Regions from separate parts of the Psychrobacillus sp. FJAT-21963 genome, predicted to be linked through region 1. Evidence: a T-box and tRNA genes for the amino acid it is inferred to sense, from the RefSeq annotation. Region 1 holds a T-box; the other holds one or more tRNA genes.

Region 1 (8,916 bases):
ATCAATTGTGCCGAACTCATTTATTTCAAAATATCTAAGTTGATTATCAGCTGTTAATTCAATATTAAACGCAGTTTTATTGCCCGATCTATAATTCCCAAACAAAATTTGACGCTGATTTGGATTAGGATCAAATTTTACCAACATTTCAAATGTTGATGGAACATTTTCCAACATATTATTTAATTGCACTGAATTATTCTTTGCGGGGTCAAAAATTACTCCCTCTATATTGCTCGACAGAACAGACTGCTGAGAATGTGGTACCCTCTCAACAACTTGAGACTCCGCTAATACAGAGCTTTGACCTAATATTAATAGCGCTAAAGTAGAAGATAAAACTGCACTTGATTTATTCATGATTAACGTCCTTTCATTTCAAAGTGTTTACGAGCGTATTACTACATCAATTAGTTTTTGAATTGATTTGGTGAACATCCTAAGAATAGAGAATAAATTCGGTCTGAACTTTGCTTTCTTTTTTCATTGGAGGTTTATACTAATCTAATATTGCTCCTGCACATTCAAAATACATTTGCTTCAATTCTCATCCAATTCCATCACCTGCTTTTGCCATAACTTTTGCTTGACAGTGCAAGAATAATCGTTTTTTTGCTGTTTTACAATATGAAAAACAATATATTTACATAACATTAACTTTATTCACAGAGAAAACATGGAATAATTACAATTCCCTCATAATTATTTTTATAGGAAGAATATAAAACATTTCATTGTCCCCTTAGTACTTAATTCTGGTGCCTCAATTATTAGCCTCATCAGAGTCTATTTGTGTAATTTCTTGTGTAGATTGAATTAACTCTAAAATTCTTTGATTATTTCTATCATCATGAAGAGGATTCTAGATTTCATTCTTCGTTTTGAAAACACCATTTTGATATTTTTTCGTCTGCTTATAATCATTGTTTTCAAATAGTTCCAGTTGCATGTTTTTCATATAAATTTCTATTTCCATCAATAAACCAGTCAATATTAGTAAAATTCCAAACGCAAAATGTATCTTCTTATGATTCAAACCTATTTTTTCAAATAACATAAACAAAAGACAATACCCCTTATATATAGATAAAACTTTTCATTTTGTACTCTTCTTTAACTAAACTGCTGCGTTAGTTTTTCACACTGCATTACCAAATCTTTTTGATGTTTTGGACCTAAAAATAGACCATCGAAATGATGGTCTGATTAACTAAAGCACCGGTTAGTTGAATAAGGAATTTGATAATTTAACTATAATAGCCAACGATATATTCTCTTTGAGTCGTTTCTTCAATGTCATTATTTTCTACAAGGTCATTAATTCCTTTATAATAATGTCCCATAAATTTGTTCCTTCAAATATTTCATATGGATGTGTCATATAACTAACCTCCTTGTTTATCTACTGATAGTATTTCGTTAATAGATATGTCTTCTTCAACTAATCTGCTATGTTAATTCAAAAAGAAAAAAGAGTTGCCTATGCAACCCATAATCTTCAACTAAAGCACCCGTTTTTTCAACGAGAATAAAATATCGTTTAGTCTCCAGCAATATGTACCCTGCCTATTTCCGAACTGGACAATTGTTTTATAAATTCTTCAAATTCGTTAAGTTTATTTATCGATATATATACTTTGTAATTATTAAGTTCTGTTATTAGGTTGGAAAGTCTCTCTCCTGAAAATGTTTCATTAGTAAGATAAAAATCGCTAAGACTTCTAAGTTCCAAATAACTACGCCACAGCTTCTTAGAAGTAAATATTTCATTATGTAGACTTTCACTCAATTCGTATAATCCAATCTCTCTATCTTCTTGATCATATAAGACCACATCAAATCCCAAATGCAGTGCCCTCCTTAAATAACTATTACTTAACTTTTCCATATAGATTCCTCCTTCAACTAACCTGCTTCGTTAGTTGAAAAAGAAAAAAGAGCTGCATTGCAACTCAATGAACTCTTCAACTAAAACACACGTTTGTTCTATAAAAAAAACGATTCTTATAAAGAATCGCTCCCTTCATTTCATCTGTGTTGATCTAAAAGAATGGTATTTCCATCAGGATCTTCAATTGTGAAATGTGCTGGCCCTTTGCTTGTTTCATCTGCTTCAGACAGTAGTTTAATTCCATTTTCTTTAAGCTGATTTTGGATGTCTCGAATGTCCGTAAACGAATTTAGATTTTCGGCATTTTCATTCCATCCTGGATTAAAAGTCAGCATGTTCTTTTCAAACATTCCTTGGAATAGACCAATTACGCAACTTCCATTTTTCATAATGAGCCATTTTTGGGTAATATCCCCTCCGAATGCTTGAAATCCTAGGTTTTCGTAAAATGATTTTGATTTGTTAATATCCTTTACACTTAAACTTACAGAGAATGCGCCTAGTTTCATAATTCCTCCAACAAAAAATTAATAATTTAGAAAATTTATTTCATAAATTAAGTATACACTATTACTTTGAAAAACACCTTTCAGTTTGTTCCTTATATTAAAATCAAGTTTAGCATCACAACTCATAGAAGAGATTCTCTTAAAACGACCCATTTTGATGGTTATACCGATCCACTTCGCGAAAAGAATCGGCTTCCGCAAAGTTTTGATCCAATGACTTTTCCTGTTCTTTAAAATTATATTTCCTACCAGTAATAATATCCACAAGATAGCTGCCTACAACGAGAGTTACTATGGAACCCCAGAAAATCCACATAACCGTATGCATTACATTGCCTCCCTGATGATATTTAAGTTATTTCTCCCAAATTTCAATCCATCTATAGACTACTCTTGAAGATTTTTCAATAGGTGCATATTCAATAAACCCTGCTGGTTTGTTATTCTCTATAATTTTTATATACTTTAAACCTTCACTGAAACTTCCTTTAAGCCATTCATTTTTATTTATGTAACCTGTTGAATTTGGCTTACTACGAAGACAATAACATCCCTGATGATCTAAATTCTTTTCGTCTAACTCAACTATTTCAATTGTTTCCAACTATTTCTCCCCACTTAAGATATTCTATCCCGATAATTTATTAACAAAAGGAGGAACCCTATTTTTCTATGATTCTCCTCATTTATTTAATCCGCATATAATCCAAGACTTTTTGATCTATAAATCCCCTCTGTTGAACTCGCTCATCAAAGTTTTCCATGAGGTGGTAAGATTGCACTGCATCTAATAAATCCTCACGTTCTTCAAGAACTCGATCCAAATGGCCATTTTCATAGAGTAAATTTTGAATCTCTTCTTGTAGTTCACCTTCTATTTTTAAAACATCTTCTGGCAGAGTAGCTTCAAAATAGAGCCGATGTAATTTTAATAAACGCGCTAACTCTTTAACAGGCTCTTCATGATCATCTACTCGAAGGTCAATATAGCGATCATTAAATCCTCCATAGCTGCTATTTTCTTTTACAACTAACAAAGCTGCAGATTGTTTTCCACGGCTGTCACCACCTGCAAGATCTCCCGCATACAAAGCAGCTAATAAGCGTTCAGCTAAGGAATAACCCACTGCTTGCTCAAAAGAATTTTGCATTGCTTCTACAGTGTGATGGTCCACTAAAATATTTCCTTGTATAGCAAAATTTTCTCCAGCATAACCACCTGCCCAATCATAACAATCCTCGCCTGTAAAGGTAATACTTTTTCCCTGTGCATCTACTATTCCTACCTGCCTAAGTGCAGACCTATCATCATTTTCAACAAGTTTCTTTAAAACTTCCTTAGGTTCCAGTCCTATTTCAAGCAACTCAAGTCCATATTTACCATAATCTAAATTTGCCCAGGATTGGGTTGCGATAGCGCCTACACCGGATTTTGCAAAAGGAACGACTGCTCCTACGCTTAAAAATTTGGACGCTACTGCTACACCTAACTCTTTCGTTTGCGGATCATATCCAATAATTGAAAATGTCATTTATTGTACCCCTCTCATTTTCCACACCCTTGTATACTTCTATTTTAACTTTATATTCTGTCAATTAAAAGAACCCACCCTATCTTAAGAGGGTGGGTCCAGATTGTAAAAGTAATCTGAACGTTCGTTCGTCTCTCGAGATACTTTTTAACATGCGGTAAAAGATTTGTTCAAAGATATCGATTTCTTGAAAACTACGACCATAGTTCTTACCGAAGGTTGAGAAGTGCGATATTTCTGTATGAAAACCAAATCCTAAAAACCAACCAACGATTCCCCATATTCGTTTCAATCTCTTTTATTATTTGGCGCATCGAACGGATGCCAAATGTATATGGAATAAACGTCATTTTAAATAACATTACGAGATCAATAATTGGCCGCCCAGTTGTAGAATAAAGACGCTATACTAATGGATAAATGAATGGAAATCAATAGCGGCATCTAATATTACTGACCAAATGTTCCTTCGGTAGCCACGGTCATTGATTTGGTTTTTAATCATCATGATATTCAATACCTCAACGACTTAGAAGAAATTCAACTCTTTTTAAATTAGCCAACACGAGTCGATTGGAGTGGAAGGCGCGAAGACTCCTACGGGAACAGCACGAGCCGAAGCACCCGGACTGAGCGTAGCGAGGGAGAAGGCTGAGGCCGTGCCCGTGGAAAGCGTAGCACCTGAAACGGAAATCGACGATTTCTTGCTATTTATTATAAATAAAAAAAGACTATAAACAATTTCAAATTTCTTTGAGTTTGTCTACAGTCTGAACCCACCCTTTTTTAGAGGGTGGGTTTAAAGCTAATTTTTTATTTCATCAACATACTTTCCATAACTAGGCATCGCGATCTGTTCAAAATCTTTTACTAATAGATGTAGGTTACTAGCTAATAAATCACCAGTCATTGGTAAGCCATGCCCTGTAACAGCTACTTTAGGTTTTAATTCGGCTAACCTTTCTACTGATTCCCTTGCTGCCACCCAATCTGTTGTAAAATATCTTGGAGGGCCACTAATTTCCTGCTCCTGAGTGATTACTTTATATAAATATTCTTGTTTTACAGTAACAAATGCATCTCCAACTATTAGAACTTTATCTTCATCCCTAAACAGGGATACATGACCTGGCGTATGTCCGGGAGTATGAATCCATTTAAAACCGGGCATATGAGGAACTGTTCCATCTGATGGCAATTCCTTCACAAGATTTCCTAAATTAATTGGATCCTTTGGAAACATAGCAGACATTTTGGCTACCATACCGCCTTCTACTGTAGGATCTGGATTTTGATAACTTTCCCTTCCTGTTAAAAAAGGCAGTTCCAAACTATGTGCATAAACTGGTATATCCCATTTCTCCACTAACTCAATAATTGCACCTACATGATCAAAGTGTCCGTGAGTTAAAATAATGGCATTAGGTTTTTTATTTTCACCAAACCGTTCCTCTATAATGGAGATAATCTCCTTTGATGAATGTGGCATACCAGCATCTACTAGAACAAAATCATTAGACTGAGGGTGTCCAACTAAACAAATATTGACAATTTGAATTGTATGGCAAAAAATATCTGGGAGCACCTCAAATCCTACACCACTTCCAACTGATGTTGCAGGTATAAATTTATAATCATCACCATATGAAATAGTATGATCCACAATATCCCTCTTTTCATTTTCCTTACATTTAGTTTCTCACTACTGTATATATTTATACCACCCTATTTACTTCACTAAACAAGTTGACATCTTCTCTCTTATTTGGTAAATTCATTTTTAATATCTGAGATAAAGAGAGTAACAACATCGGAATACCAAGCGAGCTAGGGATGGTGTTAGCCTAGTTATGATGAGTTGTGAACCGCACTTTGGAGATGCTTAAAAGAAAAACGCATGCGCCCTTTTTCTTTTAAGCCGGAGACTCACCGTTAGGAGAAAGTGGCCTATTAAAGGCAAATTGAGTGGTACCGCGGAAGTTCAAGCTTTCGTCTCATCAATATGATGAGACGAGGGCTTTTTTTATTTAGGAGGAGTTTAGATGAAACAGCTAGTTGTAGACATTCTTCAAAATTTCACATCCGAAATAATCGAGGAGAATATGATTGAGGTGCCTGCGTATGCACATTTAGGTGACTATGCCCTACCTTGTTTTTCATTTGCCAAAAAACAAAGGAAGTCGCCTCATGTAATAGCAGAAGAATTAGCAACACGTTTAAAGGACGAAAATATTGAAAATGCAAAAGCAGTAAACGGTTACGTAAATATATTCATGAAACGTGTACCATTTACAAATTCCGTTTTGAGTTCTATTCACACAGAAGGTGTACAATATGGTTCTTCTTATCATGGAGCTGGAGATATAGTTACAATTGATATGTCCTCTCCAAATATTGCAAAACCATTTTCCATGGGACATTTACGTTCAACAGTTATAGGAAATTCAATTGCCTTATTACTAGAAAAAAGTGGTTACAAACCATTTAAGATCAACCACCTAGGTGATTGGGGCACACAGTTCGGAAAATTACTCGTAGCTTATCATTTGTGGGGAGACAAAAAGAAGGTGGAAAAAGCCCCTATTCAAACTTTACTAGAACTGTACATTCGTTTTCATAAAGAAGCGGAAATAGACGAAACCCTTAATGATAAAGGAAGAGCAGCTTTTAAATCATTAGAGGACGGCGAGCCATCTGCATTGGCTCTATGGGAATGGTTTCGAACAGAATCATTAAAGGAATTTCAAAAAATTTATGACCTACTTGGGGTTACTTTTGACTCCTATCAAGGGGAAGCCTTTTACAATGACAAAATGGATCCAATAGTGGATGAATTACAACAAAAAAAGCTATTAATAGAGTCTGATGGAGCACTTGTAGTAGATGTTGGAGAAAATGTACCACCATGTTTAATAAAAAAGTCAGATGGTGCAACTTTGTATGCGACAAGAGACATAACAGCTGCCTTTCATCGAAAAAAGAGTTATCATTTCACGAAGTCTTTGTATGTTGTTGGAAACGAACAAAGCCTACACTTTTCGCAGTTAAAAATTGTGTTAAACAAAATGGGATTAGAGTGGTCTGAAGCAATTCAACATATTCCTTTTGGATTGATTTTGAAAAATGGAAAAAAATTATCAACACGAAAAGGTAAAATAATTCTATTAGAAGAAGTATTAAATGAGGCTATTCAATTAGCCGAGAAAACAATAGAAGAAAAAAATCCTCAGCTAAAAAATAAAAAAGAGGTTGCAAAAGAAGTAGGTGTTGGAGCTATTATCTTTAGTGATTTAAAACAACACCGAAAGCATGACATAGAATTCGATATAAAGAAAATGCTTCAAACCGAGGGTGAAACAGGACCGTATATACAATATACGTACGCACGTGCTTGCTCTATTTTAAGAAAAGCTCAAGAAGTAGAAACTTTCCTAGTGAAAGAAGTCAATGATTATGAATGGGAAGTTATTAAATCACTTCAACAATTTCCATCCATCACTCAGCGAGCTGCTTCTGAGTATGACCCATCCTTAATAGCAAAATACGCATTAGATTTGTCACAAGTATTTAATTCATTTTATGGTAACGTGCAAATCTTAAAAGACCCTACTCACTTACCTTATCGTTTAGCGATTGTTCAATCTGTAGTAACTGTGTTAGGAGAATCTTTAAGATTGTTAGGTATGAAAGCGCCAAGCGAAATGTAAACATACAAAGGAACTGTCCATTTCTTAGTTCAGTTCCTTTGTTCCACCTTTTCATTAGAACTTATATTATCTATTAGTCAACATTTGAATACTCAAACAAATGATTAATCATTCCTTTTACCGCTTTAGTCTTGTATCCTTTATTCCTGACTATAAAAGTCTCCCTGCTCTCCTCTTCCTATGCGATGCAACTCTAGAAATTTATTGAGCCAAAGTCCCAACTATAATCAAATGCCATGCAATACATCTCCTAAATACTCATTCACTCGAATAATATTAGAATTTCCACCACTGACTAAAGTCCAACCCCCCTCACCCCTTTTGAATACTTTAATAGAGAGAGGAAGTGAACAATTGGAAAAAAGAGAACCATGCAGCAAGTGTGGAAAGATTCATCCCCCTAGGGGCAGGCGAGGACCACGAGGTTTGGAGGGGCCTTCTGGTGAGCAAGGTCCTCCTGGCGAGCAAGGTCCTCCTGGGGCAAGGGGACCTCGGGGGGCAATGGGTTATGAGGGTCCGCCAGGCAGGCCTGGACTCCAAGGAGAGCAAGGTCCTCCTGGGATACCTGGACCAAAAGGAGATAAGGGTGAAATCGGTCCTCGTGGGAAACAAGGACCTCCTGGAGTTCCTGGTGAACAGGGGCCTCCTGGAGTGGCAGGAGCTCCTGGGATAACTGGTCCAAAAGGAGATAAGGGAGATAAAGGTGAAACCGGGCCTCCTGGGAAACAAGGACCTCCTGGAGTTCCTGGTGAACAGGGGCCTCCTGGAGTGGCAGGAGCTCCTGGGATACCTGGTTCAAAAGGAGATAAGGGAGATAAAGGTGAAACCGGTCCTCGTGGAAAACAAGGACCTCCTGGGGTAGCAGGGCCGACTGGACCAACTGGAGCTAAAGGTCCCCCTGGAGTGGCGGGACCTCCTGGACCATCTGTAGGGATTTCAGAATATGCTTATATTTTTAATACCGATAAGCAACGGACTTTTCAAGAAGAAGATATCAAATTTAATAAGAATGGTATTATGACAGCAGGAATTACCCATAAAGAAGGAGAAGCAATTATCCACATAAAACATGGTGGAGTTTACGAAATTATTTATCACTTATCAGGAAGACATCCAAACCAGTTAACTCTATTTGCAAATGGTATAGAGATTGAAGGTACATCCTTTAGTGATGAAAGTGGAAATAACCAAAATGTAGGTATTCAAATTCTTCGTTTAAAGGATAATACTAATTTAACTCTCCGTAATCATACGTCCCTACCGAGTTATCTTGACCT
Region 2 (7,860 bases), on a different contig from region 1:
CGCATTATGGACATAAGATTGAGAGAGTATTTATTACACCTTCCGAGGTGAAACCGTTACCGGAAACAATTAAAATTATTTTAGAGGCAGATATCATTGCTATAGGACCCGGTAGTTTATATACAAGTATTCTTCCTAATTTATTAGTAAAGGATATAAAGAATGCAATTATTCAATCTAAAGCAAAGAAAGTATACATTTGCAATTTGATGACGCAGGCAGGGGAAACGAGTAATTATTCGGCTTCTGATCACGTGCAAGCACTTATTGATCATGTAGGAGAAAATTTTTTAGATACTGTATTAATTAGCAAGGAAGAAATTCCTGAAAATGTACAGTTTTTATATAAGCAAGAAAAAGCATCACCAGTGAAAATAGATGTAGAAAAGTTAGAAACATTAGACATAGACATCGTAAAAAAAGATATTTCAGTTGTGTATGATGGAGCAGTTCGTCATGATGCGATGGAAGTAGCAAAATGGCTAGTAGAATATGCTGGTTAATTTAAAATCACCACCAATAAGTCACTAGCAAGAAAGGGGGAAACGGTTATGTCGTTTGCTTCTGAAACAAAAAAAGAGATGACCCAGGAAGAGTCAAAGCCTTGTTGTTCAAAGGCTGAACTTTCTGCGCTTATTCGAATGAACGGTTCTTTATCGTTTAGCAATAAAATGCTAAGTTTGGACGTCCAAACTGAAAACGCAGCAATTGCTAGAAGACTATATACATTGATAAAATCATTATATCCCTATCAAGTAGAATTACTTGTTCGTAAAAAAATGAGATTGAAAAAGAACAATGTATATATATGTCGTGTCCGTGAAGGGGCAAAGAACTTACTAGAGGACTTAAAAATTTTGAAAGAGAATTTTCAATTTGAGTATTCTATTTCAAAGGAACTGGTTAAAAAGAATTGCTGTAAGCGAGCTTATCTTAGAGGAGCTTTCTTAGCGGGTGGTTCTGTTAACAATCCAGAAACGTCTTCTTATCATTTGGAGATTTATTCATTATATAAAACACATAGTGATGCGTTAGTCGAACTAATGAATGAATTTGAGCTAAATGCAAAAACAATTGAACGGAAAAAAGGCTATATTGCTTATTTAAAGGAAGCAGAAAAAATTTCTGATTTCTTTAGCATTGCTGGCGCACATAATGCATTGTTAAAATTTGAGGATGTACGCATCATCCGAGATATGCGAAACAGTGTAAATCGTTTGGTTAATTGTGAAACAGCTAACCTCAATAAAACAATCAGTGCTGCAATTAGACAAGTTGAAAACATCCGATTTATTGAAAATACAATTGGATTAGATCAATTACCTGATAAATTAAGAGAGATTGCAAGGTTGCGTGTTGAATACCAAGATGTTACATTGAAAGAATTAGGTGAAATGGTTTCCACTGGAAATGTGAGTAAATCAGGAATAAATCATCGTTTGCGTAAAATAGATGAAATTGCAGACGCACTTCGTAGAGGCGAGACAATTTAGGGAAATGGAGCGTAGAAAAATGACAGAAAAACAAGTCGAAGTCAAATTACCAGCCGGACTACAAGCGAGACAGGCAGCTTTATTTGTCCAAGAGGCTAATCGTTATATTGCAGATGTTTATTTAGAAAAAGATGCGAAGAAAGTAAATGCAAAAAGTATCATGGGAATTATGAGCCTAGCCATCAGTAAAGGAATCAACGTAACTTTGAGTGCAGATGGTTCGGACGAGGAAGAAGCAGTAGAAGCATTAGCAAAATTTATTTCCCATGAAAATTAAAAAAGAGAGCGCCCAACTAGTCAGCTAAGACGAAAAGGCGGTCTTTTTATTTAGGCTCTTTGTAGATATGCAAAGGGTCCTTTACATGTGCTTACTGTGTTTGTGACCGGATAGATAAAAATGTGTCCGGATAAAATTAATTTCTGACCGTATAAAATATTTTCCGTCCACATAAAAAATTATTTGTCCATATAGCGTCATTATATAGAAAAAGAGTGAAGGAAAGTGACCCAGTCACTTTCCTCCACTCTTTAATCGTAGAATCAATAACATATAAATGCTACCCAGAGCTACGATTATTCTATTATGCTTTTTTCATTTCGCTACGGTCGATAATATGGTCGATTAAACCATATTCTTTTGCACGTTCAGCAGTCATGAAATTATCACGATCTGTGTCTCTAGCGATTACTTCAATAAGTTGACCAGTGCGTTCAGAAATAATATTGTTTAATTTATCACGTAAAAATAAAATACGTTTTGCAGCAATTTCAATTTCCGTTGCTTGCCCTTGAGCGCCACCAAGTGGTTGGTGAATCATTACTTCTGCGTTAGGAAGTGCATAGCGTTTTCCTTTTGCTCCTGCTGTAAGAAGGAAAGCACCCATGGAAGCAGCCATACCGATGCAGATTGTTTGTACATCTGGTTTGATGAACTGCATTGTATCATAGATGGCCATGCCAGCTGTAATACTTCCGCCTGGGCTATTAATATAGATGGAAATATCTTTATCTGGATCTTCTGCTTCTAAGAATAATAGTTGGGCAACAATGGAGTTAGCCACGTTATCATCGATACCGCTTCCAAGCATAATAATACGGTCTTTTAATAATCGGGAGTAGATGTCATATGCACGTTCTCCACGATTTGTTTGTTCAATAACTGTAGGAATTAAATTCATCCTGATTGCCTCCTTCAAAGGTGGTTTGATTATTTGATTACTGAGAAAAGTTCCCTCAGCTGTAACTTTATCATACACATTAAGGTCAAGGAAGGTCAAATATTAAGCATTGAAATGATAGCTTGAATTATTTGCGTTCCATTTGTATAATAGAAAGGTCGCTTGCCCTCGTAGTTTAATGGATATGACACAAGATTCCGGTTCTTGGGATGGGGGTTCGATTCCCTCCGAGGGCGTATTTTAGTTTTTTCAAAACACTCTAAGACGTTGGTAACACAACTTTTTAGAGTGTTTTTTTATTATAATTGCATCATCGGTGTTCCACTTTTCCTGCTAGAACCACCGCCTTCCGCTCCTATTCCACAGTAGTACTCTTTAAAGATATGCTAACCTCAGAAGCTAAATACTTTTTCCTCACTTTTAACTAGCACTATTTGTATTACGTACAAAGTCTATCCAAATAATTCCTGCTTCAATCGGAATTCATGCTAACTCTTAAGTAAACATTAACCGTTCGGAAGGTGGGAACAATCTATTTATTCTTATTTGGAACCTATTTACAATTCAACCGTATTAGTTATTAGTAGAAGATTTGTAAATTTCGACCTTTGGGTTTTAATAAAGAGTTCTTGCAGTTTTTTTATAGCATACAAGAATATAAATGGCGTAAAGGAGGTGTCGGAGAAATGTTATGGCTACTTGTTTTAGGGATCGCTGGATTGTTTGTTCTAATCGGTTTCGGATACGACTATTTCATTCGGAAAGACTTTAGTGAATTCAATACACCAGAAGTAAACCAAAATGTAGAAAATGCGAAAAGAGATGCAAAAACGGTGGAAAGTGCAAGTTTTAACGGATTCGGTGGTTAGCAACTTCTGATAGAAGTTACTCTGGATAACATTGTATTGATCAATTTGCTTTTTAGAGGATACCATTTAAAACACTCTACACATAGCTTTATATGTGTAGAGTGTCTTATTATTCATTGTTCCGTCTATTATAAGAAACGCTGTAAGCTTCATGACGGAAGTGTAAGATTGGATCATTGGTTAGTTCAATGCCTTTTCCAACAATCGTTGGATCGAATAATAATTCTTCCTTCGGTTGAAGGGCTTTTAATAATGTAAGTTGTCCAACGACAATTTTTTCTCGATCATCTGGCCATGGATCGGTAGGATCATCGGTAGGGTCGCTATCTAATCCTAATCGAATAACTAAATTAAATGAAACTGGGCCATTTGCCAATCGAGCGTTGAGATCCTCGCTAAGATAATTTGGTGAAGATTTACTCACATCCAAATTAGAGGAGTTTTCTACTAGTTTTACAGGTTGCCACTCGTATTTGATTGCTTGCCGCTTACCATCTTTATTAATAAAGTAAAAGGCATGTATAGGGTAATAGTTTAAGAGTGCATAACTTGTTGGTGGTTGCTTCATTTGTTCTTTAAGCGCGGCGAAAATGTTTTTTCTATCGGGATATTTTTTTAAGATATTTACTATACCTAATCCTAAATCTACCTTATCTAGACCTGTTTTGTCGGCAGTTAGTGTTTTTAGCATGTCTACAAATGTTTCAGGACTCTTCGTTACAAACATGGGGACTGTCGTGCTGACTAAATGACTTGTTTTACCATCTGGTAAGTGGAAGTGGACAGACATACCTTTAGCAGGTGAAAGGAAATCAGCTGCTGATGGATTTGGAGGACTATTTGAGAACCGAACAGTCACAGGGATTTCTTCGTTTTGAAGATGCTCAGCAATCGTAAAAGGTTTTGCATTGCCTGTTGGTTTAAAAATGGCATCGTAATATATTCCTTTTGCATGGGCACGACGAGATCCGGGAAACCTACCTTCTATGTTTTCTAGTGCATCGACTGCTTCAGTTGGCAAAGTGCTATGTTGCTCATTAGATGTATTCATCTGAATCACCCCATTAAATAAACTTTATTTATCATTACCACTCATGGATAAAATTAAACAAAAGCAGTACTAACATTCTTGTTTCTAGCGAATAGCATGGGATGTTTTAGATTTTAGAATTTAAGGTAGATTAAGACTATACGCAAATTAGAGGTGAATGAATATGAAAAAATTATTAGGTCCAATTGTTATAATTGTGGTGATTATTGCAATTTTTGCAGCCATTTTAATACCAAGTTATAACGGTTTTGTTAACGGAGAAGAAGATGTGAATAAAGCATACGCGCAAATTGAGAACCAATTACAACGACGTATGGATTTGATACCAAACTTAGTGAACACAGTTAAAGGTTTTGCTGCACATGAAGAAGAAGTGCTTGGAAATATAGCAGATGCACGTTCTAGATTGGCTGGAGCGAATACTCCAGAAGAACAAGCGGAAGCGAATAATGAGTTATCAGGTGCTTTGAGCAGATTATTAGTTGTTGTAGAAAATTACCCGGAACTAAAAGCGGATGCTAATTTCCGTCAACTAATGGATGAGCTTGCAGGAACTGAAAATCGTTTATCTGTAGCACGTGAAGATTATAATGCAGTAGTTTCGGATTACAATAAAAAAGTAAAGAGAATGCCAGGAAGTATCGTTGCTTCTATATTTGGATTTGATGAGAAAGAGTACTTTGAAGCAGACGCAGCAGCTCAGGACGCTCCGAACGTTGACTTTGAAGGGGATGGCGAGTAATGGTAAAAGTTGCGCGAATGCTCATCGTTGCGCTACTTTTATGTCTTAGTTTACCAATAGTAACTGTAGCGGCATCTAATATTCCTGAACCAATTCCAGGTGAATTGTATGTTCAGGACTACGAAAATTATTTATCTGATACGACAGAGCAACAGATTGAAGAGTTAGGAGTTAATTTAGAAAATGCTACAGGCTCACAAATTGTTGTGATGATTATCAACTCCTTAAATGGTCAAGATGTGAACCAATTTAGTGTAGATGTGATTCGAGAATTCGGTATTGGTGATAAAGCAAAGAACAATGGTGTTCTACTTGTAATTGAAACAGATCCCGATAAGGTTGGAGATAGAGAAGTATATATTGCAGTTGGTCAAGGACTTGAAGGTGCACTACCCGATGGAAAAATAGGACGAATTATTGATGAATATACAATGCCTTATTTAAATCAAGGTTCTGTAGATGATGCGGTACTTTCAACTTATCAAGTTCTCTATAATGAGGTTGCAACTGAATATGGTTGGGACGGAGAATTGGTAGAACCTAAGAACCCGGCTAATACAGATGAAGGGTTTTCCTTTACAACGATCATTGCAATAATAATTGTAATTTATATTATCTTCTCTATTATGAATGGAGGCGGTAGAGGTGGTCCTGGTGGACGTCGTCGTTCTCGATCCATAATGTTCGGACCTGGAAGCTTCGGAGGTGGCTTTGGCGGTGGTAGAAGCTCTGGTGGAGGTTTCGGTGGATTCGGAGGAGGAAGCGCTGGAGGCGGCGGTGCAGGACGTAAATGGTGATGGTCTAGTTGATAAATGCTTATTATGTAAGTAATATTATAATTAATCGAACGCTCAATTATAATTGAGCGTTCTCTTTTTTCAAGGAGGCAATGTAAGTGAAAGTTTATTTATATACAAGACCAGGATGCCATTTGTGCGATGAAGCCAGATTAATGTTAAAGCTTGTACAAGAGGACGTTTCTTTTGAAATGAGTGAAGTGAATATAGAAGAAGACGATGATTTACATGAAAAATATATGCTTATGATCCCAGTAGTTGTTTTTGAGGATGAAATTATTCAATATGGAAAGGTAGATTACGCTACGTTACTGGAAGCATTACTATAAGTATGCTTCCGTACTTTTGCTTCTCACAGTAAATAATAGTTATTAGCTATATTTTCTCTTTAGTCGCAACATTCCTATGCATATTCGCTACATTTATATGACTATTCGCTACATTTATATGATTACCCGCTACTTACTTTGATTTCCTACACGTAAGAAGCGAAGCTACACCTTAATATATTCAGAATCTCATCTATTTCTTTGAATCTCCCTTTGTCTTCCGAAATAATGCACAAATAATTGCCAATTTGAATATTATATTGTATGATTATTTTATTGATTCACTTTTTTTTTAAGTAACTGGGACATTTTTTGTGGTAGTGGGACAAAAATGTCACATTAGGTTAGGAAGTGAAATATGGACCCTTTGCTCACAGCTCAATTAAAGCTAATTCCTGAAATGAGTGATTTGTTACAAAAGAGATATCAAATACTGCAAATGATTCAAATCTCTAAAGGGATTGGACGTCGTGTTTTAGGAGAACAACTAGGTTTATCAGAAAGAGATACAAGAAAAGAACTAGATGCTTTAAGGATGCAAAACTTAATTGAGGTTTCACGAGAAGGAGCAGCAATTACTCCAACCGGAACCCAAGTACTACTAGATTTAAAAGAAGTTGTTCGAGAATGGTCAGGTAGATTAACTCTTGAACAAACACTTTTAAAATATTTACACATTAAAGAAGTGATAATTGTACCTGGAAATGTAGATACTAACAAAAATGCAGAAATGCTTTTGTCACAAGAAGCAGCAAAGTATTTGGAGAGTATTTTAAACGATGACAAAATAATCGCTGTTACTGGCGGTTCTACCATTGCATCAATTTCCAACTTCGTACATGAAACATCCCGATGGAAAAACTTGATGTTTATCGCAGCAAGAGGCGGTGTTGGAAAAGATGTCTCATTACAAGCTAATACGATTGCCTCTCTTTTCTCCGATAAAATGAATGGAACTTATCGGACATTGTATATGCCGGATAGTTTAAGTGAAGAAGCATACACTACGATGAAGAAAGAACCATTTATACAAGAAATGATGGACCTATATGAAAGAACAAATATTATTATTCATGGTATAGGTGATGCAGCTGAAATGGCTCGAAGAAGAAATTCTACTGAAGCTGAGATAGAGCGTTTAAAAGAGATTGGTTCTGTCAGTGAAGCATTTGGATATTATTTTAATGAACAAGGCGAAGCTGTACATCGAATTAGAACGATTGGAATCCAATTAAAACAATTAAAAAATATAGAGTATTTGCTTGCAGTTGCAGGTGGTGCCAAAAAAGCAAAAGCACTTTTATCTTATTTTAAACAAGCGCCGTCACAAACTGTGTTAGTGACAGATGAGGGTGCAGCAAACGAAATGATGAAAATAATCTCACAAACAAACTAGGAGGA

The links. A T-box is a leader RNA that pairs with one kind of tRNA and senses whether it is charged. The one in region 1 lies ahead of argS (arginine--tRNA ligase), so its partner is inferred to be a tRNA-Arg.
Region 2: it encodes a tRNA-Arg, which carries the amino acid that the T-box ahead of argS (arginine--tRNA ligase) is inferred to sense. The anticodon was not compared.

What each region holds. Positions count from the first base shown of each region.
Region 1 covers NZ_LJIY01000001.1:843,118-852,033, forward strand. Annotated here, with positions in the region: partial or broken gene AN959_RS22010 (LamG-like jellyroll fold domain-containing protein) at 1-360, opposite strand, end outside; gene AN959_RS04040 (hypothetical protein) at 863-1,063, opposite strand; gene AN959_RS04045 (hypothetical protein) at 1,541-1,888, opposite strand; gene AN959_RS04050 (VOC family protein) at 2,029-2,400, opposite strand; gene AN959_RS04055 (hypothetical protein) at 2,540-2,728, opposite strand; gene AN959_RS04060 (hypothetical protein) at 2,756-3,004, opposite strand; gene AN959_RS04065 (DUF1028 domain-containing protein) at 3,087-3,932, opposite strand; partial or broken gene AN959_RS20535 (transposase) at 4,072-4,440, opposite strand; gene AN959_RS04070 (MBL fold metallo-hydrolase) at 4,738-5,583, opposite strand; T-box leader at 5,713-5,932, shown strand; gene argS (arginine--tRNA ligase) at 5,975-7,639, shown strand; gene AN959_RS04080 (collagen-like protein) at 7,994-8,916, shown strand, end outside.
Region 2 covers NZ_LJIY01000009.1:138,350-146,209, forward strand. Annotated here, with positions in the region: gene yvcK (YvcK family protein) at 1-503, shown strand, start outside; gene whiA (DNA-binding protein WhiA) at 552-1,493, shown strand; gene AN959_RS17290 (HPr family phosphocarrier protein) at 1,513-1,770, shown strand; gene clpP (ATP-dependent Clp endopeptidase proteolytic subunit ClpP) at 2,075-2,671, opposite strand; tRNA gene AN959_RS17300 (tRNA-Arg) at 2,836-2,907, shown strand; gene AN959_RS17305 (hypothetical protein) at 3,358-3,540, shown strand; gene AN959_RS17310 (catalase) at 3,650-4,591, opposite strand; gene AN959_RS17315 (LemA family protein) at 4,755-5,333, shown strand; gene AN959_RS17320 (YgcG family protein) at 5,333-6,130, shown strand; gene AN959_RS17325 (glutaredoxin family protein) at 6,229-6,459, shown strand; gene AN959_RS17330 (sugar-binding transcriptional regulator) at 6,818-7,855, shown strand.